4 regions of the Mesorhizobium sp. M1006 genome follow, and region 1 is predicted to be linked to each of the others. Evidence: predicted binding sites of a transcription regulator. Region 1 holds the regulator's gene; each other region holds the start of a gene.
The links. Region 1 encodes LexA, which represses DNA repair genes until DNA is damaged. Its sites were predicted from a motif close to TGTTCNNNNTGTGTTCNG; they were not measured.
Positions count from the first base shown of each region.

Region 1 (8,173 bases):
GGCGGCCTTGTCGCTGGCGGCATCGGCCAATCACCCCGAGGTGCGCGTGGTCAAACGGCCGCTGGTGGCCATCATCGCCACCGGCGACGAATTACTGCCGCCGGGCAGCGATCTTGGCCCCGACCAGATCATCTCCTCCAACGCCTATGGTGTCGCCGCTGCCGCACAGTCGGTCGGTGCGCGCGCGCTCGACCTTGGCATCGCGCCGGACCGCAGGGAGGCGATCGCTGCGCTGGTTGAAAAGGCCGTGAAGGCTGGCGCGAACGTCATCGTCACGCTGGGCGGTGCCTCGGTCGGTGACCACGACTTCGTCCATGAGGTGCTGACCGGGCAAGGCATGACGCTCGATTTCTGGAAGATCGCCATGCGGCCGGGCAAGCCACTGATGTTCGGGCGGCTGGGAGACATTCGCTGCATCGGCCTGCCCGGCAATCCGGTGGCAAGCCTGGTCTGCACTCAGCTCTTCCTGAAGCCGCTGCTGGCGCGGCTCGGCGGCCGCGCCTTTCAGCAGGATATACGTCGGGCACGGCTCGGTGCCGCCATGCCGGCCAATGATCTCAGGCAAGATTATGTGCGGGCTGTTGTCATAGATGACGCCGGTACGCCCGTGGCGACGCCGTTCGGCATCCAGGACTCCTCGATGCTGAAAATGCTGGCCGATGCCGACGGGCTGATCGTTCGCGCGCCGTTCGCGCCTGCCGCGGCGGCGGGCTCCCCCTGCGACGTACTGATGCTACGCTGAACCTGCCTCACTCCGAAATCAAGGTCCGGGTCAGCGGATGGTCTGGATCGGCCAAACCGTCGATGATGTTGAAATGATGCCGGTCAGGCTCGACCACCGAGCTGGTCGCGGTACCCAGGCCGATCCAGATGTTGGCCAGCAACGCGCTCTGACGCAGGAATTCGGCGCGCTCGCCGCCACCGGCCCAGCAGGTCAGGCGGGCCTTGTCCATCGGGCGCAGCAGCACCGGACTTTCGGCCTGCGCCTCGGCCTCATCGATCGCCAGCGTCTCGTTCATGCCGGTGCGCATGATCGGGCGCAAATCGTGCACCCCCGAGATCGACACCACATGACGAACGCGCCGGACCACTTCGGTCGCCAGCGGCGTCGTCGCCGTAACCATCCGGCTAACAAGATGGCCGCCGGCCGAGTGCCCGGTCAGCATCAGCGGCCCTGCAACCATCGCCGCCGCCTTGCCGATCGCCGCGCCGACTTCCTTGACGATGCCGCCAATGCGTATCTGCGGACAGAGCGTGTAGGACGGCATCGCCACCGCATAGCCGCGATCAACAGGGCCAGCGGCAAGATGCGACCAGAAATTCTTGTCGAATTCCATCCAGTAGCCGCCATGGACGAACACCACGAGTCCCTTGGGCTTGATGGCCGGCAGGAAAAGATCGAGCCGGTTGCGTGGGTTGTCGCCATAGGCCATGTCGAGCCGCGCCCTGCCCTCGGTCGAAAGCACGTCGCGGAAAACCCGCGCGGGCTCGATCCAGGCCGCCGGCCAGCGATCGCTGCCGGCTATGTTGGCGCCGTTGGCATAGGCGTTGTCCCAATCGGCAATGTGACGTTCGAACACCCTGCGCCCTCCTTGGCATATGGCCTTGCAACGTAGCCGTAAGCATCGCGCGGCGCGTCGTCGCCAGCCTCACGATTCCAGCTCTCGCATCAATCTCAAGTGACAGCTGCTTTGATGGCGAAGCGCGCATCCTTCCACGCACTGGTGTGCAGGATGTCCTCAAGCACTTTGACGGCCTGCCAGACATCGGCGTAGCCGATATAGAGCGGGGTGAAGCCGAAGCGCATGGTCGATGGCGCGCGAAAATCGCCGATCACGCCACGTTCGATCAGCGCGCGCATGACTTGGTAGCCATGCTCATGCATGAATGAAATCTGGCTGCCGCGTTTTTCCCCATCGCGCGTGCTTTCGAGCGTGAGCCCGTAAGTGCCGCACTTTGCCTCGACAAGCTCGATGAACAGATCCGCCAGCGCGATGCTCTTCTTGCGCACCGCCGTCATGTCGACATCGTTCCAGATGTCGAGCGCGCCCTTCAGCGTGCGCATCGACAAGACCGGCTGCGTGCCGCACAGAAACCGGCGGATGCCGGTGCCGGCCGCATAGCCTGGCTCGAAGGCGAAGGGCCGTGCATGGCCCCACCAGCCGGTGAGCGGCTGCTGGATGTAGGAAAGATGCCGCTCAGCCGCATAGATGAAGGCAGGCGCGCCCGGGCCGCCATTCAGATATTTGTAGGTGCAGCCAACGGCAAAATCGGCGTTTGCCTTGTCGAGCTCGACTGGCATCGCGCCGGCGGTGTGGCAGAGATCCCAGACGATCATCGCCCCGGCTTCCTGAGCCCTGCGCGTCAGCGCCGGCATGTCGCGCAGTTCGCCCGACTTATAGTTGACGTGGTTGACCAGCACCACGGCGGTGCGTTCGTCGATCAGCTCTTCGATGGTCGGCGCGTCGACCCCCGAGAGGCGCAGCAGCGTATCTTTTCGCGTCGAAACCACACCCTCGGCCATGTAGAGGTCCGTCGGAAAACTATCGCCCTCGGCGACGATGACCTGCCGCTCCGGTCGCATGGCCATGGCGGCGTGCAGCAGCTTGTAGATGTTGACCGATGTCGTGTCGCAGACCACCGTCTGGCCGGCCGCGGCACCGATCAGGCGCCCGAGCTGGTCGCCAAGTTCAAGCGGCATGTTGAACCAGCCGGCCGTGTTCTATGCGCGGATGAGATCATGCGACCATTCTTCGGTCGCGGCCTTGTGCAGTTCATCGAAAGCGGCACGTGAAGCAGCTCCTAGCGAATTGCCGTCGAGATAGATCACTCCTTGCGGCAACACAAAGCGGTCGCGCATCGCGCGCAGCGGATCCGCGGCATCCATCGCCTTTATGGCCACGAGATCGGGAATTCCTGTCATGATTTGTCTGCTCCCCCAAGATCCAACGCAACGCCGGACACGCATCGACTGTTCTTCCACTACCTGGTTGCGCGCAGCAAGGCTCCACCGGCGAGAAGCAGCCTGACCAGGCGGTGGAAACTGGGACTTAACCCCAGGTTGGCGTTTTGAGTTCGTTTCGTTCACGGTGCATCGACCAAACCGCACAGTCGATACGGGTTCAATTCCGTGCCTTTTGCCGACCGACGGCCGATGCCAGTGCTGCCTTCTAGGAGGCCAGAAGGGCGCAAACGAAAGCAGAATCAAGGCGATGAGGCTCGCGGCGGTGAAAATGCGGTACGCCGGTAGGGGACGTCGTTTGTTTCCCGAGCCTTAACGCATTCATTAAACTTTAAACAGTTGCGGAACACAACTGGAACAGATAGTGTTTGTTCTGGGTTTGTTTTTCTGATTCTGTTGGGGGTCGCTATGCTGACACGCAAACAACACGAACTGCTTATGTTCATCCACGAAAGGTTGAAGGAAAGCGGTATCCCGCCTTCATTCGACGAGATGAAGGAAGCGCTCGACCTGGCTTCCAAATCCGGAATCCACCGGCTGATTACGGCGCTGGAGGAGCGCGGCTTCATTCGCCGTTTGCCCAACCGGGCCCGTGCGCTGGAGGTGCTACGCCTGCCTGACTCGATCGCCCCCGGCCTCAATGCGGCACGCAAGTTCTCGCCGAGTGTCATCCAGGGCAGTCTTGGGCAAGGCGCCCCTCGGCAAGGCAAGCCGACATCGTCGCGCGTGCCCGCAGCCGGAAATGACGACGATGTCGTCGCCGCCGTTTCGATCCCGGTGATGGGCCGCATCGCTGCCGGTGTGCCGATCGACGCCATCCAGCACCAGACGCATTCGATTTCGGTGCCGCCGGATATGATCATGGGCGGCGAGCATTATGCGCTTGAGGTCAAAGGCGATTCGATGATCGAGGCCGGCATTTTCGACGGCGACACGGTGATCATCCGCAATGCCGATACGGCGAGCCCCGGTGAGATCGTGGTGGCACTGGTCGACGAGGAGGAAGCGACGCTGAAGCGGTTCCGCCGCAAGGGCGCCTCGATCGCCCTGGAAGCCGCCAATCCGGCCTACGAGACGCGCATCTTCGGACCAGACAGGGTCAAGGTGCAGGGCAAGCTCGTCGGACTGATCCGCCGCTACTGAGCTCCGCCCTTGGCGCCGGCTTTGGGGTTGTCGGCCCGGCGGTATGGCGGCAGGCCCCGTGCCGCGCGTGAAAATTTCCGCTGCACGTGCCAGGGCCGGTATGATTTTTCGACGGCGAAGCGGATCTCGGCGCGTGTTGCCGCTTGTGGATCGAAATAGACGGCGGCACTTCCCGCGCGCGCCAGTTGCCGTTTGGTGACGACGAGGACCAGCCGGTCGTAGTAGCAGGGGTTATGGGCGGTGGCGTCGTCGATGACGATCAAGCTGGCAAAGGCGCAGGCTGGCCGCGCAGTATCGCGGTCCTTGGCTTGCGCGATGATCGCGCCGGATGGATGCCTGGCAAGGCAGAGGCCGTCCGTGCAAATGAACGGCATGCCCGGCGGTAGGTCGGCCGGATCGGCAATGTCGAATTGCGGGTCGTTCTTTCCAGGTGTTTCCGGCGCGACGATAGCCTCTGATGTGAGCGCGCGTTTCCAGTTGTCGATGGTGAACTCATTCGGGCGTGCCCGGTTGACCGCGAGTTCACCGCTGCCGATCGGCAGCGCGACCAGCCGTGCGTCCTCCGAGACCAATACGTCGGGTATGCGTGTCTGCGTTGTCGTCAGCAAGCCGGCGAGCGCAAAAGGAAGTGCCGCCAGCCGCAACCACGTCGTCGCCATGCTGGCAATGACGAGGGCGATCGTCACCAGAAGGACGGATCTCAGCGAAATCAGCCCGACCGCATCGATCGGCGAGCGCTCCGAGATCCACCCGGACAGGGCGATCATCGCCGTCAGCCCCTTGCCCATGACATAGAGAAAAGGGCCATCCGCACCGAACGGCATCGCCAGCGCGCTGAGAACGGCGAAGGGCATGACGACCAGTGACACGATGGGCATGATGGCCAGATTGGCGAACAGGCTGAGCGGCGCCACGCGCTGGAAATGCCATATGGCGAAAAGCGCCGTGGCGCTCCCTGCAATGATCGAGGTCATCGCCAGACCGCACATGCCCAGCAGGACCTTTCGAGTGGCAAAGCGTAGCGGCGACTGCCGCGGCGGCGGCGTGGTGGCCCTGCCGGCGCGGTAATCGGACCAGCCTGCATAGGCGCCGACAAGGGCCGCCGTCGCGGCGAAGGACATCTGGAAACTCGGACCGACCACCTCGTGCGGCGACACCAGGATGACCGCGATGGCCGAGATCGCCAGGTTGCGCATGGTGAGCGCGGCCCGGTCGAACAGCACGGCGATAAGCATCACCGCCAGCATGATGAAGCTGCGTTCGGCCGCCACGACAATGCCGGAAAAGACGAGGTAGGCCGCAATCGAAAAAAGCGCGGCGGCCGCGGCATATTTCTTGACCGGCCGTCGCGATGAGAAATCGGGAAACAGCGCAAAGGCACCCCGCAGCAGCGCCATGATGGTGCCGGCGACCAACGCCATATGCAGCCCCGAGATAGAGATGATGTGGTAGATGCCGGTGCGCCGCATCGCTTCGTTGATCTCCTCGGGAATGCCGGCGCGCACGCCGACGATCAGCGCAGCAGCAATCTCGCCCTCGGCACCGCCGATGCGGCTGCGGATATGGTCGGCGATGGATTCGCGCGCGTCTTCGATCGCGGAAGAAAGCTGCGCGGCAAGCGGCATGCTGCCCGACGACACGACTTTCGGATTGCCGAGAAAAAAGCCGCTGCCGCCGATACCGGCGAAATAGCTGTCGAACGAGAAATCATAGCTGTCGGGCCGCACCGGGCCGGTCGGCGGCAGCAGCCGCACATAGCCGGTGATCTCGGAACCGGCGGTCAGCTCAGCCGGTATCTTCATCGCCGAAACGCGGACCCGTTCCGGCATGTAGCGCAGTGTCGGCCTGGCCGTTGAGATCACATCGATTGTCAGCCTGATGCGGCCGCTCGCCATGGGCTCGTACGATACGACGCGACCCGTCAGCCGCGTCGAGATTTCGGAGCCGAGCATATGCGTTCCGACACGCCATGTCTCGAACTTGGCGGCAAGTACGCCAAGCGCGTAGAGCAGCGCCACCATGAAGCACAGGCGCGTCCTGGGCCATGACCGCGAGACGACGGCACAAAGGGTCGCGAGGAGCGCGATTGCGATCGGCTGTGGAAAGGCCGGCTCCACCGACAGCCCGAAATAAACGACCACCCCGCATGCGAGGAACACCGGCACCAGCAGGAAGGCGATGCCGCGGTCGAGTTCCAGACCGGCCGCTGTGGTTACGCTGTTGCGGATACGGGACGGTGACGGGAGGCGGAAACGCCTGCGCAGGCGTACGATAGGCTCGCCCGCGGGCACGAGAACCGTTGCTGGGTCGCTGGCCGGCAGCGACGGAGCATCGAAGCGCGGAGCAGGTAGCAATGCCGGTGCCGGCAGGACAGGCGGGGGAGCGGCAAACAGCAAGCGTTCGCTGACGTCGCTGCCAACGTCCTCGCCCTCGCCCGCACCACGGCCTCGCACAGCCATCGGGTCTGCCCCTTGCGCCCTCGACCTCCTATGCTACATGAACGCGCAACGCGCGAAAGTCCGCAAACCCACTTCCTTCGCCCGCCTGAGAGTTCCATGCCCGATAAGGTCGTCACCCGTTTTGCCCCCTCGCCCACCGGCTATCTGCACATTGGCGGCGCGCGCACGGCGCTGTTCAACTGGCTGTACGCCAAGCACACGGGCGGCACGATGCTGCTGCGTATAGAGGATACCGACCGTGAGCGGTCGACGGATGCGGCGACGGCAGCCATTCTCGACGGGCTTTCCTGGCTCGGACTCACCTGGGACGGCGCGCCTGTCTCGCAGTTCGAGCGCGCGCCGCGCCATCGCGAGGTGGCCGAGGAGCTGGTGCGCGTGGGCAAGGCCTATTACTGCTACGCGACGCCGGCGGAGCTGGAGGCGATGCGCGAGGCAGCGCGAGCCAAGGGGCTTCCGCCCCGCTATGATGGGCGCTGGCGCGACCGCGACCCGTCGGAGGCGCCGCCCGGCGCCAAGGGGGCGATCCGCATCAAGGCGCCGACAGACGGCGAGACGGTGGTGCATGACCGCGTCCAGGGCGACGTGCGCTTTCCCAACAAGGATCTCGACGATTTCATTATTCTGCGCTCGGACGGCAATCCCACCTACATGCATGCCGTCGTCGTCGACGATCACGACATGGGCATCACCCACATCATCCGCGGCGACGATCATTTGACCAACGCCGCACGCCAGACCGTAATCTATCACGCCATGGGCTGGGAGGTGCCGTCGATGTCGCATATCCCGTTGATCCACGGTGCCGACGGCGCCAAGCTGTCGAAGCGGCACGGTGCGCTTGGCGTCGAAGCCTATCGCGCCATGGGCTACCTGCCGGAGGCGCTGCTCAACTATCTGGCGAGGCTTGGCTGGAGCCACGGCGACGATGAGATCATGTCGATCGCCGACATGATTACATGGTTCGACATTGGCGACGTCAACAAGGGCGCCGCCCGTTTCGACTTCGCCAAGCTCGAGGCGCTTAACGGCGTGCATATGCGCCGGATGAACGACGCGGCGCTGCTCGACATCTTCATCGCCACTCTGCCCTATCTAGAAGGCGGCCCGGCAATCGCCGCTCGCCTCGACGACAGACGCAGGGCGCAACTGCTTGCCGCGTTGCCGGGCCTGAAGGAGCGCGCCAAAACGCTGGTCGAACTTGTTGAAGGGGCTGCATTCCTTTTCGTCGAACGGCCGCTGCCGGTCGACGAGAAGGCGGCGGCGCTGCTCAGCGGTGAGGCGCGCGCGATCCTGCGGGGCGCTCATGCGGCACTAGCCACGGTTTCGGAGTGGTCTGCCGCCTCAGCCGAAGCCGCGATCCGCGACTATGCGCAGGCCGCCGGCCATAAACTCGGCGCCGTGGCCCAACCTTTGCGCGCCGCGCTCACCGGCAAAAGTACCTCGCCAGGTGTCTTTGATGTGCTTGCCGTGCTTGGCCGCGAGGAAAGCCTGGCGCGGATCGCTGATCAAATCGATTAGCAAACTGGCCCAAGAAGATTGGCATTGAAAGGTGTGTTTCGCAGTGCAACATTGGGTCTTGGCCTAATCTGCCGCGCAGATTCAATTGCGG
Region 1 is NZ_JAMYMZ010000011.1:124,334-132,506, reverse strand. Features, by position in the region: gene NKH60_RS13465 (molybdopterin molybdotransferase MoeA) at 1-742, shown strand, start outside; gene NKH60_RS13460 (hormone-sensitive lipase) at 750-1,580, opposite strand; partial or broken gene kynU (kynureninase) at 1,676-2,923, opposite strand; gene lexA (transcriptional repressor LexA) at 3,371-4,105, shown strand; gene NKH60_RS13445 (ComEC/Rec2 family competence protein) at 4,099-6,564, opposite strand; gene gltX (glutamate--tRNA ligase) at 6,661-8,082, shown strand.

Region 2 (8,173 bases), on a different contig from region 1:
GGTGCGCGGCGACGGCGCTCTGGTCTCGGCTGCCTTTGCCCGCCAGCGGCCGATCGAGACCATCCTGTCCGGCCCGGCCGCCAGCCTCGTCGGTGCCCGCCACATGACCGGCATCGACGATGCCGTGGTCTCCGATATCGGCGGCACCACCACCGACGTCGCCGTGCTCGACAAGGGCCGGCCGCGGCTCGATCCGGAAGGCGCCACCGTCGGCGGGTTCCGCACCATGGTCGAGGCCGTCGCCATGCGCACCTTTGGCCTCGGCGGCGATTCCGAAGTGGCGCTGGAGGACGGCGCGCTCAATCCGAGAATCCTGCTCGGCCCGCGCCGCCTGGTGCCGCTGGCGCTGGCCGGCTTGATGCATGGCGAGGCCGTCACGGCGGAGCTCGAGCGCCAGCTGCGCGCACCCAATTCCGGCCGCATGGATGGCCGCCTCGCGGTGCGCACCGGCGTGCCGGAGCGGCTGGCGGCCGGACTGACCGGCGCCGAAGCCAAGCTTTACGAGATGATCGGTGCTGTGCCGCAGGCTCTCGACAGATTGCTGACCTCGAACGCCCAGAACGCCACCTTGAACCGGCTGGTGTCGCGCGGGCTGGTGCATGTCGCCGGCTTCACGCCGTCGGACGCCGCGCATGTGCTGGGCAGGCAGGCCAATTGGGATGCGGCCGCGGCGCGTCTGGGTGCCGAGCTGTTCACGCGCAGGCGCGACGGCCGCGGCCAGTTCATCGCCGCCTCGCCGGAGGCGATCTCGGAACGGGTGCTGACCGCGCTGACCCGCCTGTCGGCCGAAGTCATCCTCGAAACCGCCTTTGCCGAGGACGGGCTGGATGGCGCGGCGACCGTCGCCCATGCCCTGGTCCAGCGCGCCGTCGACGCGCATCCCGGCATCGCCCGCTTGAGCGTCGCGCTCGACCGTCCGGTCATCGGCCTCGGCGCCTCGGCACCGCTGCATTATGCCGGCCTCGCCGAGCTGGTCGGCAATCGATGCGTGGTGCCGCAGGATACCGATGTCGCCAACGCGCTCGGCGCCGTCGTCGGCCAGGTCCGGGTTTCGGCCGAGGCGCGGGTCAGCCAGCCCAAGGAAGGCCTGTTCCGCGTCGCCTCCGGTGAAAGCGTGCGCGATTTCAACGACGAAGCAGCGGCGATCGCCGCAGCGGAGAAAGATGTGCGGGCGATTGCCGCCGGGCGGGCGAAGGACGCCGGCACCGACAGCGCCGAGATCGAAATCGCCAGCGAGTTCCGCGTCTCCACAGTAGAGGGCCAGCGCATGTTCATCGAGGCGCATGTCGTGGCGGTGGCGTCGGGACGGCCAAGGATTGCGGTGTGAGCGCGTAATCTACCCCCTCGAGGGGGAGATGTCGCCGAAGGCGACCGAGGGGGTCGCCTCGCATGAAGCGCGACGCGATTTGGTGCAAAGAAGAGGTTGCACTTCCACGCGAGGCGACCCCCTCTGGCCTGCCGGCCATCTCCCCCACAAGGGGCCCTCAAGGGGGAGATCGGCAGCGAAAACGCCCTACCTTCACCCTGAGCTGAATTGACCCTGCCACCGTGACATGCCAAAGGCCCGGCCTAGCCTTTCGTCTGGAGAAGCCCTGATGACCGATCGCGTCGAGATCGCCGGATTGCGGATTGCCCGCGAGCTTCATGATTTCGTCGTGAACGAAGCGATGCCGGGCACCGGCATCGAGGCGGAGGCATTCTGGAACGGTTTTTCGGCGATCGTCCATGATCTCTCGCCAAAAAACCGGGCACTGCTCGAAAAGCGCGATGCCATGCAGGACAAGCTCGACCGCTGGTATCGCGACAATGGCGCGCCCGTCGACATGGAGGCCTACAAGACGTTCCTCCGCGAGATCGGCTATCTGCTGCCCGAGGGGCCGGCGTTCAGCGTGACCACCGAAAATGTCGACCCGGAAATCGCTTTGGTTGCCGGGCCGCAGCTGGTGGTGCCGGTGATGAACGCGCGTTATGCGCTGAATGCCGCCAATGCGCGCTGGGGCTCGCTGTACGATGCGCTCTACGGCACCGACGCTATCCCGGAGACGGCCGGCGCCGAGCGAGGCAACAAATTCAATCCGGCGCGCGGCGCCAAGGTCGTCGCCTGGGTGAAAAGCTTCTTCGACGAGGCGGTGCCGCTCACCACAGGCAAATGGGCCGGCGTCAACGGGCTTTCGGTCGCCAACGGCATGTTGCGGCTGGGCGAGGGTGCCGGCGCCACCACGCTTGCCGACCTCAGACAGTTTGCCGGCTATCGCGGCGATGCCGCCGACCCCGAAGCCGTCCTGCTGGTCAAGAACGGCCTGCACATCGAAATCGTCATCGACCGCAACAACCAGATCGGCCGCACCGATCCGGCCGGCATTGCCGATGTCGTGCTGGAATCGGCACTGACCACCATCCAGGACTGCGAGGATTCGATCGCCGCAGTGGATGCGCAGGACAAGGTGCTGGTCTACCGCAACTGGCTCGGCCTGATGAAGGGCGACTTGGCGGAGGAGATCACCAAGGCCGGCAAGAGCTTTGTCCGCAGGCTCAACCCCGACCGCACCTATACCGCGCCCGATGGCGGCACGCTGACCTTGCCCGGCCGCTCGCTGATGCTGGTCAGGAATGTCGGCCACCTCATGACCAATCCGGCGATATCGGACCGCGACGGCAACGAGGTGCCGGAAGGCATCATGGATGCGGCGCTGACGGCGCTGATCGCGCTGCATGACATCGGCGTGAACGGGCGCCGCGCCAATTCTCGCGCCGGCTCGATGTACATCGTAAAGCCCAAGATGCACGGGCCCGACGAAGTTGCCTTCGCCGTCGAGATTTTCGACCGCGTCGAGGCGCTGCTCGGCGTGCCCAAAAACACCATCAAGATGGGCATCATGGACGAGGAGCGGCGCACCACCGTCAACCTCAAGGAGGCGATCCGCGCCGCGAAAGAACGCGTCGTCTTCATCAACACCGGCTTCCTCGATCGCACCGGCGACGAGATCCACACCTCGATGGAAGCCGGCCCGATGATCCGCAAGGGCGACATGAAGCAGGCCGCCTGGATTGCCGCCTACGAAGCCTGGAACGTCGACATCGGGCTGGAATGTGGGTTGGCCGGCCACGCCCAGATAGGCAAGGGCATGTGGGCGATGCCCGACCTGATGGCGGCGATGCTGGCCGAGAAAATCGTGCATCCCAAAGCCGGCGCCAACACCGCCTGGGTGCCGTCGCCGACGGCCGCGACGCTGCACGCCACCCATTATCACAAGGTCGACGTTCATGCCGTGCAAGCGGCGCTGAAGAGCCGGCCCAAGGCAAAACTCGACGACATCCTGTCGGTGCCGGTCGCTGTGCGGCCGAACTGGTCGCCAGAAGACATCCAGAAGGAGCTCGACAACAATGCGCAAGGCATTCTGGGCTATGTCGTGCGCTGGATCGACCAGGGCGTCGGCTGTTCGAAAGTGCCTGACGTAAACGACGTCGGCCTGATGGAGGACCGCGCCACACTGCGCATCTCCTCGCAGCACATCGCCAACTGGCTGCATCACGGCGTCTGCACGCCCGAGCAGGTCATGGAGACGATGAAACGCATGGCGGCGATCGTCGACCGCCAGAACGACGGCGATCCGCTCTACCGGTCGATGGCGCCGGATTTCGACAAGTCCATCGCCTTCCTCGCCGCCTGTGACCTGGTCTTCAAGGGGCGCGTGCAACCCAACGGCTACACCGAGCCAGTGCTGCACGCACGGCGGCTGGAGCTGAAGACGCGGGATAACGGCTGAACCGAAAGCACGATGCACGCCGGCCAAGGGTAAGCGCCGGCGTCCCCCTCCCCCTTGAGGGGAGGGTGGCCCGAAGGGTCGCCAATGCAGTGCGCCAACCCAATTCTGACGGTGCGCCTTAGGAGGAGCATCGCAACGCTCCGCACCTCGGTCGGTTTCGAAATGCGACAGGCCGAGCGTCTCACCGGCGACCCCACCCGGCCGCTTCGCGGCCACCCTCCCCTCAAGGGGGAGGGGAACGTCACGCCGCCTGCGCCATCCGTTCCGAGCTCATGCGGTAGGAAATCGCTTCGGCCAGATGGATGCGGCCGACTGTTTCGCTGGCCTCGAGATCGGCCAGTGTCCGCGCCACCTTCAAGACGCGGTGATAGGCTCGTGCGGAAAAGCCGAGCTTTTCGCTGGCATCCCTGAGCAGCGACAGGCCGGCGGCGTCGGGCATGGCGATCTCCTCGATGACTGACGGCGAGCAATGGGCGTTGGTGGTGGCGGTCGCGCCGAGCCGCTCGAAGCGCTCTCGCTGGATCGTACGGGCGCGGGCAACACGTAGTGCGACGGCGGCACTTTTCTCCGCCCGGTCCGGCCGGATCAGATCGCTGGCCGAGACCGCCGGCACCTCGATCCTGAGATCGATGCGATCGAGCAGCGGGCCGGAAATGCGCGCCTGGTAGTCGGTGCGGCAGCGGTCGCCGCGCAGGCAGCGATAGCCGGGCTCGCCGGCCATGCCGCAACGGCACGGGTTCATCGCCGCGACCAGCTGGATACGCGCCGGATAGGTGACGCGATGATTGGCGCGCGCGATCATGCAGTCGCCGGTCTCGAGCGGCTGGCGCAGTGCATCGAGCGCCTGCGGCGAGAATTCGGGGAATTCGTCGAGGAACAGCACGCCGTGATGGGCAAGCGAGGCCTCGCCCGGCCGCACGCGCAACCCGCCGCCGACCATCGCCGCCATCGAGGCCGAATGATGCGGCGCGCGGAACGGCCGCCGGTCGGTGAGTTTTCCTTCGCCGAGTTCGCCAGCCACCGAGGCGATCATCGAGACTTCGAGCAATTCCCTGGGCGCCAGCGGCGGCAGGATCGACGGCAGCCGCTGCGCCAGCATCGACTTTCCCGACCCCGGCGGTCCGACCATCAGAAGATTGTGGCCGCCGGCGGCCGCCACCTCCAGCGCCCGCTTGGCGGTCTCCTGGCCCTTGATGTCGGCAAGGTCGGGCAGGTCGCGCGCCGCGGCATGGATGCCGGCTTCCGGCCGTGACAGAACCTGCGTGCCGCGAAAATGATTGGCGATGGCGATCAGGCTGCGCGGCGCCAATATGTCGAAGTCCTTGCCGGCCCAGGCCGCTTCCGGCCCGCAGGCGAACGGGCAGATCAAGCCCTTGCCTTCGGCGTTGGCACCGATTGCCGCCGGCAGCGCGCCAGCCACCGCGGCGATGGTTCCGTCGAGTGACAATTCGCCAAGCACGACATAGCCGGCCAGCATGTCGCCCGGAATGGCGCCGAGCGCCGCCATCAGCCCGAGGGCGATCGGCAGATCGTAGTGGCTGCCTTCCTTGGGCAGGTCGGCCGGCGCCAGATTGACGGTGACCTTCTTCGACGGCATCGACAGGCCGGATGCATGCAGCGCTGCCTGCACCCGCTCGCGGCTTTCGGCCACAGCCTTGTCGGCCAGCCCGACGATGTGCATGTTGACTTTGCCCGGCGCGATCATCACCTGCACGTCGACCGGCACGGCCTCGATGCCCTGGAAAGCAACCGTGCGAACCCGCGCCACCATGTCTTCACCCCGGATGCAGGCTTTTGCCCCAAGCCTTTGCGATCATGCCGCGAACGGCGTCACCGGAGACAACCACAGATTACCGGCGAAGGCAAGAACATTTGGGGAACAGCTGAGCGCCACGGCTGCAATGGTTTGCAACGCGGCCGCTTCCAGAAGCAATGTACGCTAGTTGCGCTTCTCCTCCACGGCATCCCAGAACAGGCTGGCGATGTCGGCGCCGCCGAAGCGCTGCACTTCGCGTATGCCCGTCGGTGAGGTCACGTTGATCTCGGTCATGTAGTCGCCGATGACGTCGATGCCGACGAGGATGAAGCCGCGCTCTTTCAGCGCGGGGCCGATGCGGGCGCAGATCTCGCGTTCGCGTTCCGTCAATTCGGTCTTTTCGGCGCGGCCGCCGACATGCATGTTGGAGCGCGAATCATGCTCGGCCGGCACGCGGTTGATGGCGCCGACAGGCTCGCCGTCAATCAGGATGATGCGCTTGTCGCCAGCCCGCACCTCCTTGAGGTAGCGCTGCACGATGTAGGGTTCGCGGAACATCTGGCCGAACATTTCGAGCAGCGAGGCGAGGTTGCGGTCGGCCTCGTGCAGGTGGAAGATGCCGGCGCCGCCATTGCCGTAGAGCGGTTTGACGATGATATCGCCGAACTCCTTGCGGAAGGCTGCGACCTCGAGCGGGTCCTTGGTGATCAGCGTGTCCGGCATCAGGTCGGGAAATTCGGTGACGAAGATCTTTTCCGGGCTGTTGCGCACCCAGGCCGGGTCGTTGACCACCAGCGTCTTCGGATGGATGCGCTCGAGGATATGCGTGGTGGTGATGTAGTTCATGTCGAAGGGTGGATCCTGCCGCAAAAGGATGACGTCCATCTCCGAAAGATCGGTGCGGACTTCTTCGCCCAGCGAATAATGATTGCCCTTCTCGTCGCGAACCTGCATCGCCTCGATACGGGCAAACACCTTGCCGTCGCGCAGCGACAGCCGGTCGGGCGTGTAGTGGAACAACTGGTGGCCGCGCCGCTGCGCCTCCAGCGACAGCGCAAACGACGTGTCGCCGGCTACCGACACGGTGGAGATGTGGTCCATCTGGACGGCGACTTTCAGGGGCATGGCAGCTCTCCGGCGCACTTGGAGCGATCCACTTGGACGCACAAAGTACGCTCCAACATTTTTTGAATCCATGCATCGTGCTTTCCGAAAATCGATTCCGATTTTCGGGCCGATGCATCGACGACAGCGATATAAGGAAATCGGCGGCTTCTGCCAATCGGCCAAGGTCACGATGAGGCTGCGCTTCGCTTGGCGCAGACCTCGACGCGATAGTTCTCAGCGGTCGAAGACCAGCTTGGAATAGCCGAGGAAGGACAGTGCCATGGCGACCAGCGAGGCGACCGCAAGGGCTATGAGCGGCGACACCATCGGCAGTGCGAACAGCATGGCGCAATAGACGAGATAATTGACGACGCTGGTGGCAATGCCGACGCCGCCATAGCGGGCGCCCTCTTGCGCGACGCCGCGGCTGGAAGGCGAGAAGGTCAGATGGCGGTTGATCAGCCAGGTGACGGACAGGGCAAAACCGATCGAGATGATGCGAGCCGCGAAGGGGCCAAGCGGCGCTATCGCCAACACCAGCCAAAGCGCCGCCGCGTCGGCGACGAAGCCGATGCCGCCGGCGACAATGAAGCGGGCGAGGCGTCCCATTTAGGGCTCTAAGCCGCCCGCGGGGTCTTGCGCGGTCCGGTCTTCAAAGTCGCGAGCGCACTTGCGCGTTCGCGTTCGACGCGGCCGGAAGGCATCGACAGATAGAAGATGCGCTTCTGCTCGGCCCGGCCGCGCGACACCGAATCGAGGATTACCCCGGTCACCGCCGCCAGCATCGACAGCAGCAGCAGCCCGACCGACAGCACCCACGTCGGCATGCGCGGCACAAGCCCGGTTTCGGCGAACTCGATCAGCACCGGCGCCATCAGAAACAGGCTTGATGCCAGGAAGAACACCGAAAAAGCGCCGAAGAAACGCAGCGGCTGCGTCTCCTTCATCAGCATGGCGAACATCCACAGGATCTTCGCGCCGTCGCGAAAGGTCGACAGCTTCGACGAGGAGCCTTCCGGCCGGCGGCCATAGTCGAGTCCGATCTCGCTGACCGGCAATTTGAGCTGCGAGGCGTGCACCGACATTTCGGTCTCGATCTCGAAACCGCCGGAAACGGCGGGAAAACTCTTGACGAAGCGCCTGGTGAAGGCGCGGTAACCCGAGAAGATATCGGTAAAGTCCGAGCCGAACAAACGTTTGTAGAGGCTGTTGAAGATGCGGTTGCCGAAGGCGTGGCCTGTCCTGCCGGCGTCGTTGACGACGCCGCGCCTGGTGCCCACCACCATGTCGGAGCGCTCGGTCAGCAGCGTGTTGATCAGTTGTGGCGCGTCCTCCGGCGCATAGGTGCCGTCGCCGTCGGCCATCAGGTAGATGTCGGCCTCGATGTCGGCGAACATGCGGCGCACGACATTGCCTTTGCCCTGGCGCGGCTCGCGCACCACGATGGCGCCGGCGGCGCGGGCTCGGAGCGCCGTCAGGTCGCGCGAATTGTTGTCGTAGACATAGATCGCGGCGGCAGGCAGCGTTTCGCGAAAGCGCCGCA
Region 2 is NZ_JAMYMZ010000017.1:100,850-109,022, reverse strand. Features, by position in the region: gene NKH60_RS18320 (hydantoinase/oxoprolinase N-terminal domain-containing protein) at 1-1,327, shown strand, start outside; gene NKH60_RS18315 (malate synthase G) at 1,596-3,767, shown strand; gene NKH60_RS18310 (YifB family Mg chelatase-like AAA ATPase) at 4,009-5,538, opposite strand; gene gshB (glutathione synthase) at 5,707-6,648, opposite strand; gene NKH60_RS18300 (GtrA family protein) at 6,865-7,239, opposite strand; gene NKH60_RS18295 (glycosyltransferase) at 7,248-8,173, opposite strand, start outside.
Region 2: NKH60_RS18310 (YifB family Mg chelatase-like AAA ATPase) is a predicted target of LexA. The motif match lies at 5,632-5,649, and genes of this name have one in related genera.

Region 3 (8,173 bases), on a different contig from region 1:
CATATTTCTCGCCAAACAGCGCCATGGCGCCTTCGGCAATGGCGTCGTCGACAGACATCAGCCGCGTGGTTACAGGGCCGTTCTGAACGACGATCTCGTTTGCCATGCGCTCGACCTCTTCGAGCTCGTCAGGCGAGATCGGCTTGTTGTGGGAGATGTCGAAGCGCAGACGCTCGGGCGCGACCAGCGAGCCCTTCTGCGCCACATGGGTACCCAGCACCTCGCGCAGCGCCTCATGGATCAGATGCGTGGCGGAATGGTTCGCGCGCAGCCTGGTGCGCCGCGCGTGGTCCACCTTCAGCTCGACGGTCGCGCCCGTCTTGACCGTGCCGGTAGCCACCTTGCCGAGATGGACGAAAAGCCCATCGGCCTTCTTCTGGGTATCGGATATTTCGATCGAGAACCCGTCGCCCGAAATGACGCCGGTGTCGCCCATCTGGCCACCGGACTCGCCATAGAACGGCGTCTGGTTGACAACCACGGCAACGGCGTCACCCTTGCCGGCGCTGTCGACGGTTTTGCCGTCCCTGACCAGCGCCTGGACGAGGCCTTCGGCCTGCTCGGTCTCATAACCCAGGAATTCGGTGGCGCCGGTCTCCTCACGCACCGCGAACCATATCGTCTCGGTTGCGGCCTCACCGGAACCAGCCCAGCTTTTGCGCGCCTCCGCCTTCTGCCGCTCCATCGCCTCGGTGAAGCCGGCAAGGTTGACCGAGATGTTGCGCTGGCGCAGCGCATCCTGCGTCAGATCGAGCGGAAAGCCATAGGTGTCGTAGAGCTTGAACGCTGTCTCGCCATCCAGCATGTCGCCGGAGGCCAGCGTTTCCGTCGCCTCGGAAAGCAAGCCCAAGCCGCGCACCAGCGTCTTGCGGAAACGAGTTTCCTCAAGCTTCAGCGTTTCGGTGATCATCTGTTCGCCGCGCACCAGTTCCGGGTAGGCTTGGCCCATCTCGCGGACCAGCGCCGGCACCAGGCGCCACATCAGCGGATCGTGGGCGCCGAGCAACTGCGCGTGGCGCATGGCGCGGCGCATGATGCGACGAAGCACGTAGCCGCGGCCTTCGTTGGACGGCAGCACGCCGTCGGCGACCAGGAAGCAGGACGAACGCAAATGGTCGGCGATGACGCGGAACGATGCGGCGGTGCCCGCATCCGGACCTTTGCCAAGCGCCGAAGACGCAGCGTCGATCAGGTGGCGGAACAGGTCGGTTTCGAAGACGCTTTCAACCCCTTGCAGGATAGATGCCATGCGCTCGAGACCCATGCCTGTGTCGATCGACGGACGCGGCAGGTCGACGCGCTCGTCCTTCGTCACCTGTTCATACTGCATGAACACCAGGTTCCAGAATTCGAGGAAACGGTCGCCATCCTCCTCGGGGCTGCCGGGAGGGCCGCCCCAGATATGCTCGCCACGGTCGATGAATATCTCCGAACACGGCCCGCAAGGCCCGGTGTCACCCATCGCCCAGAAATTGTCCGAAGTCGCGATGCGGATGATGCGATCGTCCGAAAGGCCGGCGATCTTCTTCCAGTACGAAGCCGCCTCGTCGTCGGTGTGGTAGACGGTGACCAGCAGCTTGTCCTTCTTCAGCCCGAACTCCCTGGTGATCAGGTTCCAGGCAAGCTCTATGGCCCGCTCCTTGAAATAGTCGCCGAAGGAGAAATTGCCGAGCATCTCGAAGAAGGTCAGGTGGCGCGCAGTGTAGCCGACATTGTCGAGGTCGTTGTGCTTGCCGCCGGCGCGAACACTCTTCTGGGCGGTCGTGGCGCGCGAATACGGCCGCTTCTCCAGACCGGTGAAAACGTTCTTGAACTGCACCATGCCGGCATTGGTGAACATCAGCGTCGGGTCGTTGCGCGGCACCAGCGGGCTTGACGCGACGACCTCGTGACCTTCCTTGCGAAAATAGTCGAGAAATGCCGACCGGATCTCGTTGACGCCACTCATGAATACTGCCTTTTCGAGAGAACCGCCGGCTGCCGGCGGAAAATAGACATGGCCTTTTAGCGGTCGCACCGCAGCCTGTCCAGAAACACCAAATGGGCTCAAATCCCGGCTTTCACCAGCGCCTTGAAATGCGTCTGCCTCGCCGTCAAACGCGAACCGCCGGCCCTGGGCCGGCGGTTCGAAACGCATCGATTACGCAAACTCACAATCAAAACATCAAATCGAAACCTGGCTGAGGCTCAGCGAGGCGTCGCTTGCCCTACATCACCCCAGCGTCGTCCTCGAAACCGTCGTCGCTGCTTTCGGAGCCGCCGTTCTCAAGGAATTTCTCAGCGATCAGCCCGGCATTCTGCCGTAGCGCCAGCTCGATCTCGCGCGCCGTGTCGGGATTGTCGCGCAGGAACAGTTTTGCGTTTTCGCGGCCCTGGCCAAGACGCTGCGAATTGTAGGAGAACCAGGCGCCCGACTTTTCGACCACGCCCGCCTTGACGCCGAGATCGACCAGCTCGCCGGTCTTGGAGACGCCCTCGCCATACATGATGTCGAACTCGACCACCTTGAAGGGCGGCGCCAGCTTGTTCTTGACGACCTTGACGCGGGTCTGGTTGCCGACGACCTCGTCGCGATCCTTGACCGAGCCGATGCGGCGGATGTCGAGGCGGACCGAGGCATAGAATTTCAACGCATTGCCGCCGGTCGTCGTCTCGGGCGAACCGAACATGACGCCGATCTTCATGCGGATCTGGTTGATGAAGATGACCATGGTGTTGGAGCGCGAGATCGAGGCGGTCAGCTTGCGCAGTGCCTGGCTCATCAGGCGGGCCTGCAGGCCGGGCAGCGAATCGCCCATCTCGCCTTCGATTTCCGCTCGCGGCGTCAGCGCCGCCACCGAATCGACCACCAGCACGTCGATGGCGCCGGAGCGCACCAGCGTGTCGCAGATCTCCAGCGCCTGCTCGCCGGTATCGGGCTGCGAGATCAGCAGGTTTTCGAGATCGACGCCGAGCTTGCGGGCATAGACCGGGTCGAGCGCGTGCTCGGCATCGACGAAGGCGCAGATGCCGCCCTTCTTCTGGGCTTCGGCCACCGTGTGCAGCGCCAGCGTCGTCTTGCCCGAGCTTTCCGGCCCGTAGATCTCGACGATGCGGCCGCGTGGCAGGCCGCCGACGCCAAGCGCGATGTCCAGCCCAAGCGAGCCGGTCGGCACCGTTTCGATCTCGACGACCTGCTCGTTCGCGCCGAGCCGCATGATCGAGCCCTTGCCGAAGGCACGCTCGATTTGCGACAGCGCCGCATCCAGAGCCTTTGATTTGTCCACCGCTTTGTCCTCTACAAGCCGCAAAGAATTCTGAGCCATGATACATCACCCCGTGGTCGTCAATGGAGGCCGGACAATCCCGCAATCCTTAAAAGAATGTACCTCATTTGTTCTCATTTGTCAATGAGCACCAAGGGTTTGAAAAATAACGTATATCGCTATTTGTTCTATTTTTGTTTCGCAATTATTGCTTCCGATGTGTCTCGCCTCGCATACGGCGCCGTTGCCGTCACCAACCGAATCGGACCCGCGATTGCGGGGTTCCGCCCGGCGACCTAGTCTCCCCCGGGCAACAGCTAAAGGGCATTTTGACGGCATGATCAAATCCTCAACGATCCTGGCCGTGGGCGGCGCCTATATCGAGCGGCGCGGCCGGGTTGCCGGCGCCTTCGTGCCAGCAGCGTCTAATCCGGGCACGATGCGCGAGCATGTCGGCGGCGCCGTCTTCAACGCCTTGCGCTGTGCCGTGCGCCGCGGCGTCTCGGCCTCGCTGCTTTCGGTGCGCGGCGGCGATGCCCTTGGCGACACGGTTTTACGCGCCGTCACCGAGGCCGGCATTGCCGACCTGTCGGCGGTGTTCCTCGACCGCGCGACGCCAAGCCATACGATGCTGATCGACAGCGACGGCGGGCTGATCGCCGGCCTTGCCGACATGGTGCTCTACGAACTGGCGCTTCCCAAGCAGATCCGCCGTGCCAAGGTGCGGGAAGCGATCGGTTCGGCCGACGCGGTGCTGTGCGACGCCAACCTGCCGTCGACCGCGCTGGAGCGGCTGGCGGCACTCGCCGCCGGCAAGCCGGTGTTTGCGCTTGCGGTCTCGCCCAACAAAGCGGCGCGGCTGACGCCGGTGCTCGACCGTCTGGCGATGGCCTTCATGAACCGGCGCGAGGCCGGCGTGCTCGCCGGCGTCCAAATCGATCAAGGCATCGTCGACGGCCTGAGACGCGCCGGGCTGAAAAGCGGCGTGATCACCGCCGGCGACGAACCAGTGCTCGGTTTGGACGAATTGGGCGCGTTCTCGATCTCGCCACCGCCGCTGCAAAAGCGGACCGATGCTGCCGGCGCCGGCGACGCATTGGCAGGCGCCACGATCGCTGCCCTGCTGCGCGGCCTGACGCTGCGCGCGGCACTGCGCGAAGGCATTGCCGCAGCTATGCTCGTCGTCGAGAGTGCCGCCTTCACCAGCGCTGGCTTTGCCGAGGCGCTGGCGCTCGTGCCCGAGGCGCGGGACCTGGCATGAAGTGCGGCCCGGAATTGCCGAAGCATGACGCAGCCTATTTGCCGGCGCGCCGTGCTGCCTCGTAGGCGCGGCGCGACCAGATCGCCATCTCGTCGGGATCGTCGAACGCGCTGTCGGGAACGCTCCAATAGGGCATCGACACGAGCTTGCCGTGGCGCGAGCCGGTATAGGTCCATTGCCGGCAGCCGGCCGCTTCGAAATCCGGGGCGCTTTCGGCGTCGGCCTTCAGCATCAATTCGCCACCGATGACGATGGCGACGATGACGCCGTCGAAATAGATGCCCTTGCCGCCGAACAGCTTGCGGATGCTGACCGGGCCGAGGCCTTCGAAAAGCTCTTCTATGCGCTCGTTGTCCATGCGGCGATCATGTCACCCGGATTTCCCCTTGTCATCGCCGCAACCGGCGCCATCCTGACAAAGTGCAAATCACTTTCGTCGGAGTTTCTCATGCCGCTTCTGCTCAAAGGGTCCTGCCGGTGCAATGCCGTGCGTTTCGAGGTGGAAAGCCACACGCCGGTGCCGTTCATGCTGTGCTACTGCTCGATCTGCCGCAAGCAGCAGGGCGGCGGCGGTTTTGCCATCAATCTCGGCGCCGATTACCAGACGCTGAAAATCCAGGGCAAGCGCCATCTCGGCGTCTACCGCGCCGAGATCGAGGACGACGAGCACCCGCAACGCGAGATCTCGACCGGCGAGCGGAACTTCTGCACGAAATGCGGGACGGCACTCTGGCTCTACGATCCGACCTGGCCGGAGCTGGTGCATCCGTTTGCCTCGGCGATCGACACCGACCTGCCAAAGCCGCCGGAGAAGGTGCATCTGATGCTGAAATACAAGGCGAACTGGGTCGAGCCGGATATCGGCAAGGGCGACAAGGTTTTCGATGTCTACCCGGAGGAGTCGATCGCAGACTGGCACAAGCGAACGGGGATGTGGGTGGATTAGCGTTCTTCTCCCCGTCGCTATACGGGGAGAAGATGCCGGCAGGCAGATGTGGGGCGGCGCAAACATTGCGAACGCCGGCTCGGCCCCTCATCCGGCCCTTCGGGCCACCTTCTCCCCGTATAGTGACGGGGAGAACGAAAACCTCAGGCCGAAGCGCGCGCCTCGGCCAGTGCCTTCAGATCAGCCGGCTTCAATTCGACCGATTCGCCGCAGCCGCAGGCCGAGCTCTGGTTCGGATTGCGGAAGGTGAAGCCGGTTCGCAGTGTCGTCTGCTCGAAATCCATCTCGGTGCCGAACAGGAAAAGTGCCGCCTCCGGCGCGACATAGACATGGGCGCCATCGCGCTCGATATGGTCGTCCTTGGTGTTCGGCTCGGTCACCAGATCGACCGTATATTCCATGCCGGCGCAGCCGCCCTTCTTGATGCCAAGGCGAATGCCATGCGCATTCTCACGGGTCGCGACGATCTCGCGCACCCGGTCGGCAGCCTTTTCGGTCATCGTGATGACGGCGAAGCGTCCCATGTCTTTCCTTCTCCATTCTTTGCAGGTTCAAGGCCTGCCGAATGATTCCTCACCTAAAATGGTGAAGTTTTGTACCCGGCGCAAGTGCGCCAGCCTCTGTCTGGTCGGATGCTAATACCAGCCCACCGCCACCTGTGCCTCTTCCGACATGCGGTCGGGCGACCAGGGGGGATCGAAGGTCATGTTGACCTCGACGCCGGAAACGCCTTCGACGGCGCCGACGGCATTTTCGACCCAACCCGGCATTTCGCCGGCCACCGGGCAGCCGGGCGCGGTCAGCGTCATGTCGATCTTGACCGAGCGGTCGTCCTCGATGTCGATCTTGTAGACCAGGCCGAGCTCGTAGATGTCGGCCGGGATTTCCGGGTCGTAGACCGTCTTCAGCGCCGAGACGATGTCGTCGGTCAGCCGCGCCAATTCGTCGGCGGGGATTGTCGATCCGGAAACCGCCGCATTGGTCGTCGCTTCCGAATTGGTCTCGGCGGTGTGGCTGGCATCATCCATGATCGTCACCCGAAGAATTTTCGCGCTTTTTCCAGCGCATCGGCCAAAGCATCGACTTCGGCCCTGGTATTATACATGCCGAACGACGCCCTGCATGTGGATGTTACGCCGAAGCGTTTCAACAGCGGCTGGGCGCAATGCGTGCCGGCGCGGACCGCCACTCCCTGCCGGTCGATGACCATCGACACGTCATGGGCGTGGATGCCCTGCAGCTCGAACGAGATGATGGCGCCCTTGCCGGGCGCATCGCCGAAGATGCGCAGCGAGTTGATGGCGCGCAACCGCTGATGCGCATAGTCCTTCAGATCGGCCTCGTGCGCGGCGATGCGCTCGCGGCCGATCTTTTCCATGTATTCGAGCGCGGCACCAAGCCCGATTGCCTGCACGATCGGCGGCGTGCCGGCCTCGAAACGGTGCGGCGGGTCGTTGTAGGTGACGATGTCTTGCGTCACCTCCTCGATCATCTCGCCGCCGCCCATGAACGGGCGCATGCGCTCCAGAATATCCTTCTTGCCGTAGAGCACGCCGATGCCCGACGGGCCATAGACCTTGTGGCCGGTGAAGACGAAGAAATCGCAGTCGAGATCCTGCACGTCGATCGGCATATGCACGGCGCTCTGGCTGCCGTCGACCAGCACCGGAATGCCGCGGGCATGCGCGATGCGCACAATCTCCTTGATCGGCGTCACCGTGCCCAGCGCGTTCGACATATGGGTGATGGCAACCAGCCTGGTGCGGTTGGTCAGCCGCTTCTCGAACTCCTCGATGTGAAAGGCGCCGAGATCGTCGACCGGCACCCAGACCAGCTTGGCGCCCTGCCGCTCGCGGATGAAATGCCACGGCACGATGTTGGAATGGTGCTCCATGATCGACAGCACGATCTCGTCGCCCTCGCCGATGTTCGGCATGCCGAAACCATAAGCAACCGTGTTGATCGCCGCCGTGGTGTTGGAGGTGAAGACGATATTGTCGGTGCTCGGCGCATTCAGAAATCTCTGCACTATCTTGCGCGCGTTCTCATAGGCGTCGGTCGCGGCATTCGACAGGAAATGCAGGCCGCGATGGACGTTGGCATATTCCTGGGAATAGGCGTGCTGGATGGCGTCGAGCACCGCCTGCGGTTTCTGCGCCGAGGCGCCATTGTCGAGATAGACCAGCGGTTTGCCGTAGACTTGCCGCGACAGGATCGGGAAGTCGCGGCGGATCGCCTCGACGTCGTAGGGGATGTTTTCGACTTTCTGGTCCATTACAAGCTCTCTCGAGGCACCGCCTCATTCCGTCCAGCACCCCTCATCCGACCGAGCTTCGCTCGGCCACCTTCTCCCACAAGGGGAGAAGGAAGAGCGCCTCTCCTTCTCCCCTTGTGGGAGAAGGTGGCGCCGAAGGCGACGGATGAGGGGTGTTGGCACCAACCCCTCGGTCACCTCTACCCGTGCGTCAAAAACCAATCGTCGAGCCGTGCTTCCAGCGCCTCGACGATGGCCTCGTCGTCCAGTTCCTCGATCACCTCGGCGACGAAGGCCTTGACCAGCAGGCCGCGCGCGGTCTTCTCGTCGATGCCGCGCGCCATCAGGTAGAACAGATGGCTGTGGTCGATCTCGGTGACGGTCGCGCCATGGCCGCAGACGACGTCGTCGGCGAAGATTTCGAGCTCCGGCTTGGTCGAGAACTCGCCGTCGTCCGACAGAAGCAG
Region 3 is NZ_JAMYMZ010000046.1:8,062-16,234, reverse strand. Features, by position in the region: gene alaS (alanine--tRNA ligase) at 1-1,948, opposite strand, end outside; gene recA (recombinase RecA) at 2,208-3,305, opposite strand; gene NKH60_RS28265 (PfkB family carbohydrate kinase) at 3,583-4,506, shown strand; gene NKH60_RS28260 (TfoX/Sxy family protein) at 4,541-4,864, opposite strand; gene NKH60_RS28255 (GFA family protein) at 4,955-5,452, shown strand; gene sufA (Fe-S cluster assembly scaffold SufA) at 5,596-5,976, opposite strand; gene NKH60_RS28245 (SUF system Fe-S cluster assembly protein) at 6,088-6,480, opposite strand; gene NKH60_RS28240 (cysteine desulfurase) at 6,486-7,727, opposite strand; gene sufD (Fe-S cluster assembly protein SufD) at 7,907-8,173, opposite strand, start outside.
Region 3: recA (recombinase RecA) is a predicted target of LexA. The motif match lies at 3,430-3,447, and genes of this name have one in related genera.

Region 4 (6,988 bases), on a different contig from region 1:
CGCGCCGCCTACGGCGGTGGCCTGCGGCCAGCCCTGACCGCGGCTCAGCACGGCGCTGACATGCCCGGATAGGCCGCAACGGAGGAACACCGAACACAAGCTCTTGCAACGGAAGGAAGATGGCGTGATCGATCGATCCGTGACGCGCGAAACTCCGAGGGATCCATTGGCCAACGAAACCGCTGGCATGATTGGAACGGGCGTCGCGAACCCCACCTTGGCCAGCGGCCGCAAGGAAAACGACGCAAAACAACCGTTGCAGGCAGGGCGCCGTCCACATATGGATCCTGGGGTCTGCGCCGCGTCGCTTCGCTCCTTGCTCCGCCCCAGGATGACGAGGAGCGGGGTCGCTCACTCTGCTGCCTCTTCGATCTTCTCCATATCGTCGTCCGACAGGCCGAAATGGTGGCCGATCTCGTGGATCAGCACATGGGTGACGATGTCGCCCAGCGTTTCCTCGTTCTCGGCCCAGTAGTCGAGGATGGCGCGACGATAGAGGGTGATGCGGTTCGGCCCCTCGCCGGTCTGCGGATTCCAGCGCTCGGCGATGCCGCGCCCCTCGAACAGGCCGAGCAGGTCGAAGGGCGTTTCCAGCGAAAGGTCGTCCATGATCTCGTCGGTCGGGAATTCGGCGATCTGAATGACGATCTCGCCGGTCAACTTGCGAAAGTCCTCCGGCAGATGGGCATAGGCCTCCAGCGCCAGGAGCTCGATTTCCTCCATCGTTGGCGAAAGCTGGTCGTGCCAGATGCGTGTTTGGTAGATGCGAGCCATGCTTTGTCCTTTGATCCCGGCATATAGGCTTTCAGGCCGGACTCGGCAAATGACGCGGCAGATTCAAGGGCGCAATCTGTCATCCGCTCTGGTCTAGGGATGGCCTTTGCGAGATGATGGACGCCGCCATACCCGAAGCCGAACCTCCATCGTTCTGTCAGAGTCGAGTGTTCAAATGCCATTCAGCAACCAATTCGTCAGAAGCGCTGCAATTTGTGGAGTGTTTGGCGCACTGCTTCTTTTGGTGCTGGTGGTCTTGACCAGTTATCTCGGCAGGAATTCCGAGTTGGTCAGCCTGCTTCGGATGCTTGTCGGCGCCATCATAGGCGTCATGATCGTCTGGCTGGTTTTAGGGATGGCCCGGAAGCGGCCGGGTCGATAACTCACGGGCAGTTCCTGTTTCGTGAACGGCCCGCTAAAATCGGGCAGGAATAAATTCCCCATGACTCCGCTTGACTCTTCATCCTCCCTCTGGAATCTATAGGGAACATAACAGGAACAATTGTGAGTGGAAGCTGACCGTCATGGCGACAAGCGCCGTGGCGCGGGAGACTGTTTTTGCCCTGCGCCGCCAGATCGCGAAGATCGAAGGGACCTTGCCCGAGCGCCTGGAGGCGCCGGCCAGTTCGTCGTTTGACGCGGATGTCCCTCGTCAGAGTCTGACACCCTCTCGGCATCCGACACCCGCTCGGAATCTGACCATTGTCCGGCGCGGCCTCGCCGTGGCGCCGCCCGATGCGTTTTTGCGCACCGGCGCCGAGCGCCTCGATGCTGCGCTGAGCGGCGGCCTGCCGAAGGCGGCGGTGAGCGAGTTTCATGGCGCCGCGACCCGCGATGCCGGGGCCGTTGCCGGTTTTGCCTTGTCGCTCGTCAGCCTGATCCTCAGCCAGGGGCCGCGATTGCCGGTGCTGTGGATCGGCACATCCGAGGTTTTCCGCGAGGCCGGCTTTCCCTATGCCAGGGGGCTTCACGCCTTCTTCGGCATCGAGCCGGAGCAATTGCTGTTTTCCGAGGCGCCAGGGCTGCTCGATGCGCTGTGGATCGCCGAGGAGGCTGCCCGGATGACGGCGCTGGCCGCCGTCATCCTCGAAATCCGCGGCAGCCCGCAGCGGCTTGACCTCACCGCGACGCGGCGGCTGCACGCCCGCGCGCAGAGTGCGGGCCGGCCGCTGTTCCTGCTGCGCCAGGCCGGCGAGCCCGAACCGACGGCAGCGCCCGTCCGCCTCATCCTGTCGGCGGCACCGGCGGCAACGCGTAAGACGCTTGCCGGGCCGCTCGCCGGCTCGATCGGCCGGCCCGCCTTCACCGTCGCCATCGGCAAGAGCTGCACGGCCTTGTCCGGAAAATTCACACTGGAGTGGAACCCCGATGAACGCATATTCGAAGAAAGACGGGGCGAGCAAGGAAGGTCTCAGGAATGGGCCCCAGAACGGCCAAAGAATCCTATCCCTGTGGTTTCCGCATCTCGCCGCCGAGAGGATCCTGCGGCAGCGTCTGGGGCGGTCCTGGCGTTCCCGGCCGTCGGATCACCTGCCGCTGGTGATCAGTCACCGCGACCGGAACGCCCAGCGCATCGCCGCCCTCGACGAGCGGGCCGAGGCGCTTAATCTGAAGCGCGGCATGGGCATAGCCGACGCACGCGCCATGCATCCCTCGATCGACATCGTGGAGGCCGATCCGGAGGCCGACCGGCGCCTGCTCGAAGGCCTCGCCGACTGGTGCGACCGCTATACCCCGCTGGTGGCGCTTGACGGGACCGACGGCCTCTATCTCGACGTCACCGGCTGCACCCATCTTTTCGGCGGCGAACGCTCGATGCTGGACGATATCCTGTCGCGTTTTTTCCATCAGGGCTTCGATGTCCGCGCCGGGCTTGCCGCCACGCCTGGTGCTGCCTGGGCGGCGGCGCGGTTTGCTGGCGACCGCATCGTGCCCGATGGTGAGGAGGAAGCGCTTCTCGCGCCCTTGCCGCTGGCGGCGCTGCGCATCGACCCGGAGGTACGCGCCAGCCTCGAAAGCGTCGGCCTGCGCACGGCGGGCGCCGTCATGGCGGCACCGCGCGCGCCGCTGGCCCGCCGCTTCGGCGCATCGCTGCTCTTGCGCCTCGACCAGGCGCTTGGCCGCCTCGAGGAGGCCGTGTCGCCGCGCCTGCCGGTGGCACCGCTTTCGGTCGAGCGTCACCTTGCCGAGCCGATCATGCTGACCGAGGACATCGAGCGGCTGACCGGCATGCTGGCGACCACCTTGAAGAGCGACCTCGAGCGTCGCGGCGAAGGCGCAAGGCGGCTGGCGCTGCTGCTTTTCCGCGTCGATGGCGGCGTCAGCCGCATCGCCGTCGGCACCTCGCGGCCTCTGCGCGAGCCGCGGCTGATCCAGAAATTGTTCCACGAAAGGCTTGCCGCGCTCGAACAGGATATCGACGCCGGCTATGGCTTCGATCTCGTGCGCCTTTCGGTGCTGACCGCCGCCGCCTTCGACATGCAGCAGGCCGACCTTGCCGGCGAGACGAGCGACGACGGTGCCGATATCGCGCTTTTTGCCGACCGCATTCGCGCCCGGCTCGGCGAAGGCGCGGTCTTGAAGCCGGTCGCCGTCGAGAGCCATTTGCCGGAGCGCGCCGTCGCCACCCTTCCCTTCACGGAGGCGCCGCAGAGAAGCTCGCCGCCGAAGCAGCCGGACAAGGCGAAGGACGCTCCCACGACCGTCTTCCAGCCGGAACGGCCGATCCGGCTTTTCCGTTCGCCCGAGCCGATCGAGGTGCCGGCCACCGAAATGCCGGAAGGCCCGCCTTTGAACTTCCGCTGGCGGCGCGCGCTCTACCGGGTCGTGCGCGCCGAAGGGCCGGAGCGCATCGCGCCGGAATGGTGGCGAGGGGCGGCGGGACGAGAAGATGCCCCGACCCGGGATTATTTCCGCATCGAGGATGCCGACGGCCGCCGTTACTGGCTCTATCGCCAGGGCCTTTACGGCGCCTCTCAAGTCCCGCCGCGCTGGTTCATGCATGGGATCTTCGCATGAATGCGCTGACGGCCAACCCCTATGCCGAATTCGGCATCCAGTCGAACTTCTCGTTTCTGCGCGGTGCCTCGAAACCGGAGGAGTTGGTGGTCGCGGCAAAATTCCTGGGGTTTTCGGCGATCGGTCTCGCCGACCGCAACACGGTGGCGGGCGTGGTGCGCGCCTGGCAGCAGGCCAAGGTGGAGGGTGTTTCCTATCATCCCGGCTGCCGCCTGGTTTTTTGCGACGGCACGCCGGACATCCTCGCCTACCCGCAGGACCGCAAGGGCTGGGGGCATCTCTGCCGCATGCTGACACAGGCCAATCTGCGTGACGAGAACGAAAAAGGGGCGACGCTCCTCAAACAGAGCGATCTTCTCGAATGGGGCGATCTCCTGTCGCTCGCCATACTGCCGGATGTGTCGGCGGACGCGGAAACCAGCCTCGCACTCCTTAGCCGGCTCAAGGATCGTTTCGGTGAAAACCTGCGGCTTGCGGTTTCGCCGGATTACCGCGGCAACGACCGCTTCCGTATCGAGCAGGCGGCGGCGATGGCGGATCTGGCCGGCATCCCGTTGATGGCGACCAACGATGTTCTCTACCATACGTCGGAACGGCGCCCGCTGCAGGACGTGCTGACGGCGATCCGCCTCAATGTGCCCGTCGCTGAGGTGGGACTGGAGCTGGCGGCCAATGCCGAGCGTCACTTAAAGCCACCGCTGGAGATGGCACGGCTTTTCCGCAGGCATCCGCAAGCGCTGGCGGAAACGCTGCGTTTTGCCGGCGAGCTGACCTTCTCGCTCAGTGACCTGCAATACAACTATCCCGACGAGCCGACGGAATCGGGTCTTGGGCCGCAGGCCGAACTGGAAAGGCTGGCCAAGGAGGGAGCCGCCATCCGCTACCCCTCGGGCGTGCCCGCTTTTGTGACGCAGCGCATCGAGGAGGAGCTCGCTCTGATCGAGCGCCTGAACTACGCGCGCTATTTCCTGACTGTCCACGACATCGTCAAATTCGCCCGCAGCCAGAACATTCTCTGCCAGGGGCGCGGCTCTGCCGCCAACTCGATCGTCTGCTTCTGCATTGGCATCACCGAAGTCGGCCCGGACAAGATCGAAACGCTTTTCGAGCGCTTCATTTCCGAGGAAAGAAACGAGCCGCCCGACATCGACGTCGATTTCGAGCATGAAAAGCGCGAGGAGGTCATCCAGTACATCTATTCCAAATACAGCACCAAGCGCACCGCGCTGGCCGCCGCCGTCGTCAGCTACCGGGGCCGCTCGGCGATGCGCGAAGTGGCCAAGGCGATGGGCCTGTCGGACGACGTCCGGGGCGCGCTGTCCAGTTCGATCTGGGGCTGGTCGACCTCGGAGCTCGGCGAAAAGGAGACAAAGGCCGGCGGCCTCGATCAGACCGATCCATCGACAAGGCATGTGATCGAATGCGCCAACGAGATCATGGGCTTTCCCCGTCATTTGTCGCAGCATGTCGGCGGTTTTGTCATCACCCGGGACCGGCTCGACGAGATCGTGCCCATCGTCAAGACGGCGATGGACGAGCGCAAGATGGTCGAGTGGGACAAGGACGATCTCGACGCGGTGAAAATCCTTAAAGTGGACGTGCTGGCGCTCGGCATGCTGACCTGCCTGCAGCGCGCCTTCACCCTGCTCCAGGATCATTATCCGCAGGCGCGGGACGCGTACGGCCTGCCCTATGTGCTGGCCACTCTGCCTGCCGAGGACAAGCATGTCTACGACATGATCTGCCGTGCCGACACGATCGGCGTCTTCCAGATCGAATCGCGCGCGCAGATGTCGATGCTGCCGCGGCTGCGGCCGAAAAGCTTTTACGACCTCGTCATCGAGGTGGCGATCGTGCGGCCCGGCCCGATCCAAGGCGACATGGTCCACCCTTATCTGCGCCGCCGGCAAGGCAAGGAAAAACCCGAATATCCCAAGCCGGAACTGGAAAAAATACTCGGCAGGACGCTGGGCGTGCCGCTGTTCCAGGAGCAGGCGATGAAGATCGCCATCGTTGCTGGCGGCTTCAGGCCGGGCGAGGCCGATGAACTGCGCCGCGCCATGGCGACATTCAAGCGCACCGGCACGATCGGCAATTACCGCAAGAGAATGGTCGACGGCATGGTCGCCAAGGGCTACGAAAAAGACTTCGCCGAGCGCTGCTTCAAGCAGATCGAGGGTTTTGGCGAATACGGCTTTCCCGAGAGCCACGCCGCCTCCTTCGCCCTGCTGGTCTATGCCTCCTGCTGGTTCAAGACCTTCTATCCCGACGTGTTCTGCGCCGCGATCCTGAATTCCCAGCCGATGGGGTTTTACCAGCCGGCCCAGCTTGTCCGCGACGCGCATGACCACGGCGTCGAGATCCGCGAGGTCGATGTCAATTTTTCCGGCTGGGATTGCGCCTTGGAGAAATCGCCTTTCGATCCGGATCGTATCCTTGACCGCCATGCCCAGATGCGCGGCGTCATCCGGACCAGCCATGCCGTCCGGCTCGGCTTTCGCCAGGTCAAGGGCCTGTCGAAGGAGCGCATGGAAGCGTTTGTGTCTCGGCGCGGCGCCGGCTATGCATCCGTACGCGACGTCTGGCTGCGCTCGGGCCTCAACGTCGACGAGATCGAAAAACTGGCGCAGGCCGACGCTTTCCGGTCGCTTGGATTGAACCGTCGCGACGCTCTATGGGCGGTCCGCGCGCTCGACGGCAAGAGTGCCGCCGAAAAGCTGCCGCTGTTCGACCAGCCGGCGATCCGCTTGCGCGATCTGGAGCCTGCAACCAGGCTCCCGACAATGCCGCTCGGCGAGCACGTCGTCCACGACTACCGCTCGCTTGGCCTGTCGCTGAAGGCGCACCCGGTCGCCTTCCTGCGTCAAAGGCTGGATCGTTCCGGCGTCACGCCCAATGTGCGGCTCGGCCAGGTGCGGGACGGCCGGCGCGTTTCGGTCGCCGGCCTCGTGCTGGTGCGGCAGCGGCCGGGCAATGGCAAGGCGATTTTCCTGACGCTGGAAGACGAGAATGCGGTCGCCAACATCATTTTCTGGGAAAGGACTTTTGACCGCTTCCGCCCCATCGTCATGGGCGCGCGTCTCATCCGCGTCACCGGCAAGCTGCAATCGGAATCGGACGTCATCCATATCGTCGCCGAGAAGGTCGAGGATCTGACGCCGTGGCTGTCGGTGCTGCTTGAGCAGGCAAGGCCGGC
Region 4 is NZ_JAMYMZ010000097.1:615-7,602, reverse strand. Features, by position in the region: partial or broken gene NKH60_RS34250 (hypothetical protein) at 1-37, shown strand, start outside; gene NKH60_RS34245 (metallopeptidase family protein) at 352-774, opposite strand; gene NKH60_RS34240 (ImuA family protein) at 1,299-2,381, shown strand; gene NKH60_RS34235 (DUF6504 family protein) at 2,314-3,792, shown strand; gene NKH60_RS34230 (error-prone DNA polymerase) at 3,789-6,988, shown strand, end outside.
Region 4: NKH60_RS34240 (ImuA family protein) is a predicted target of LexA. The motif match lies at 1,258-1,275, and genes of this name have one in related genera.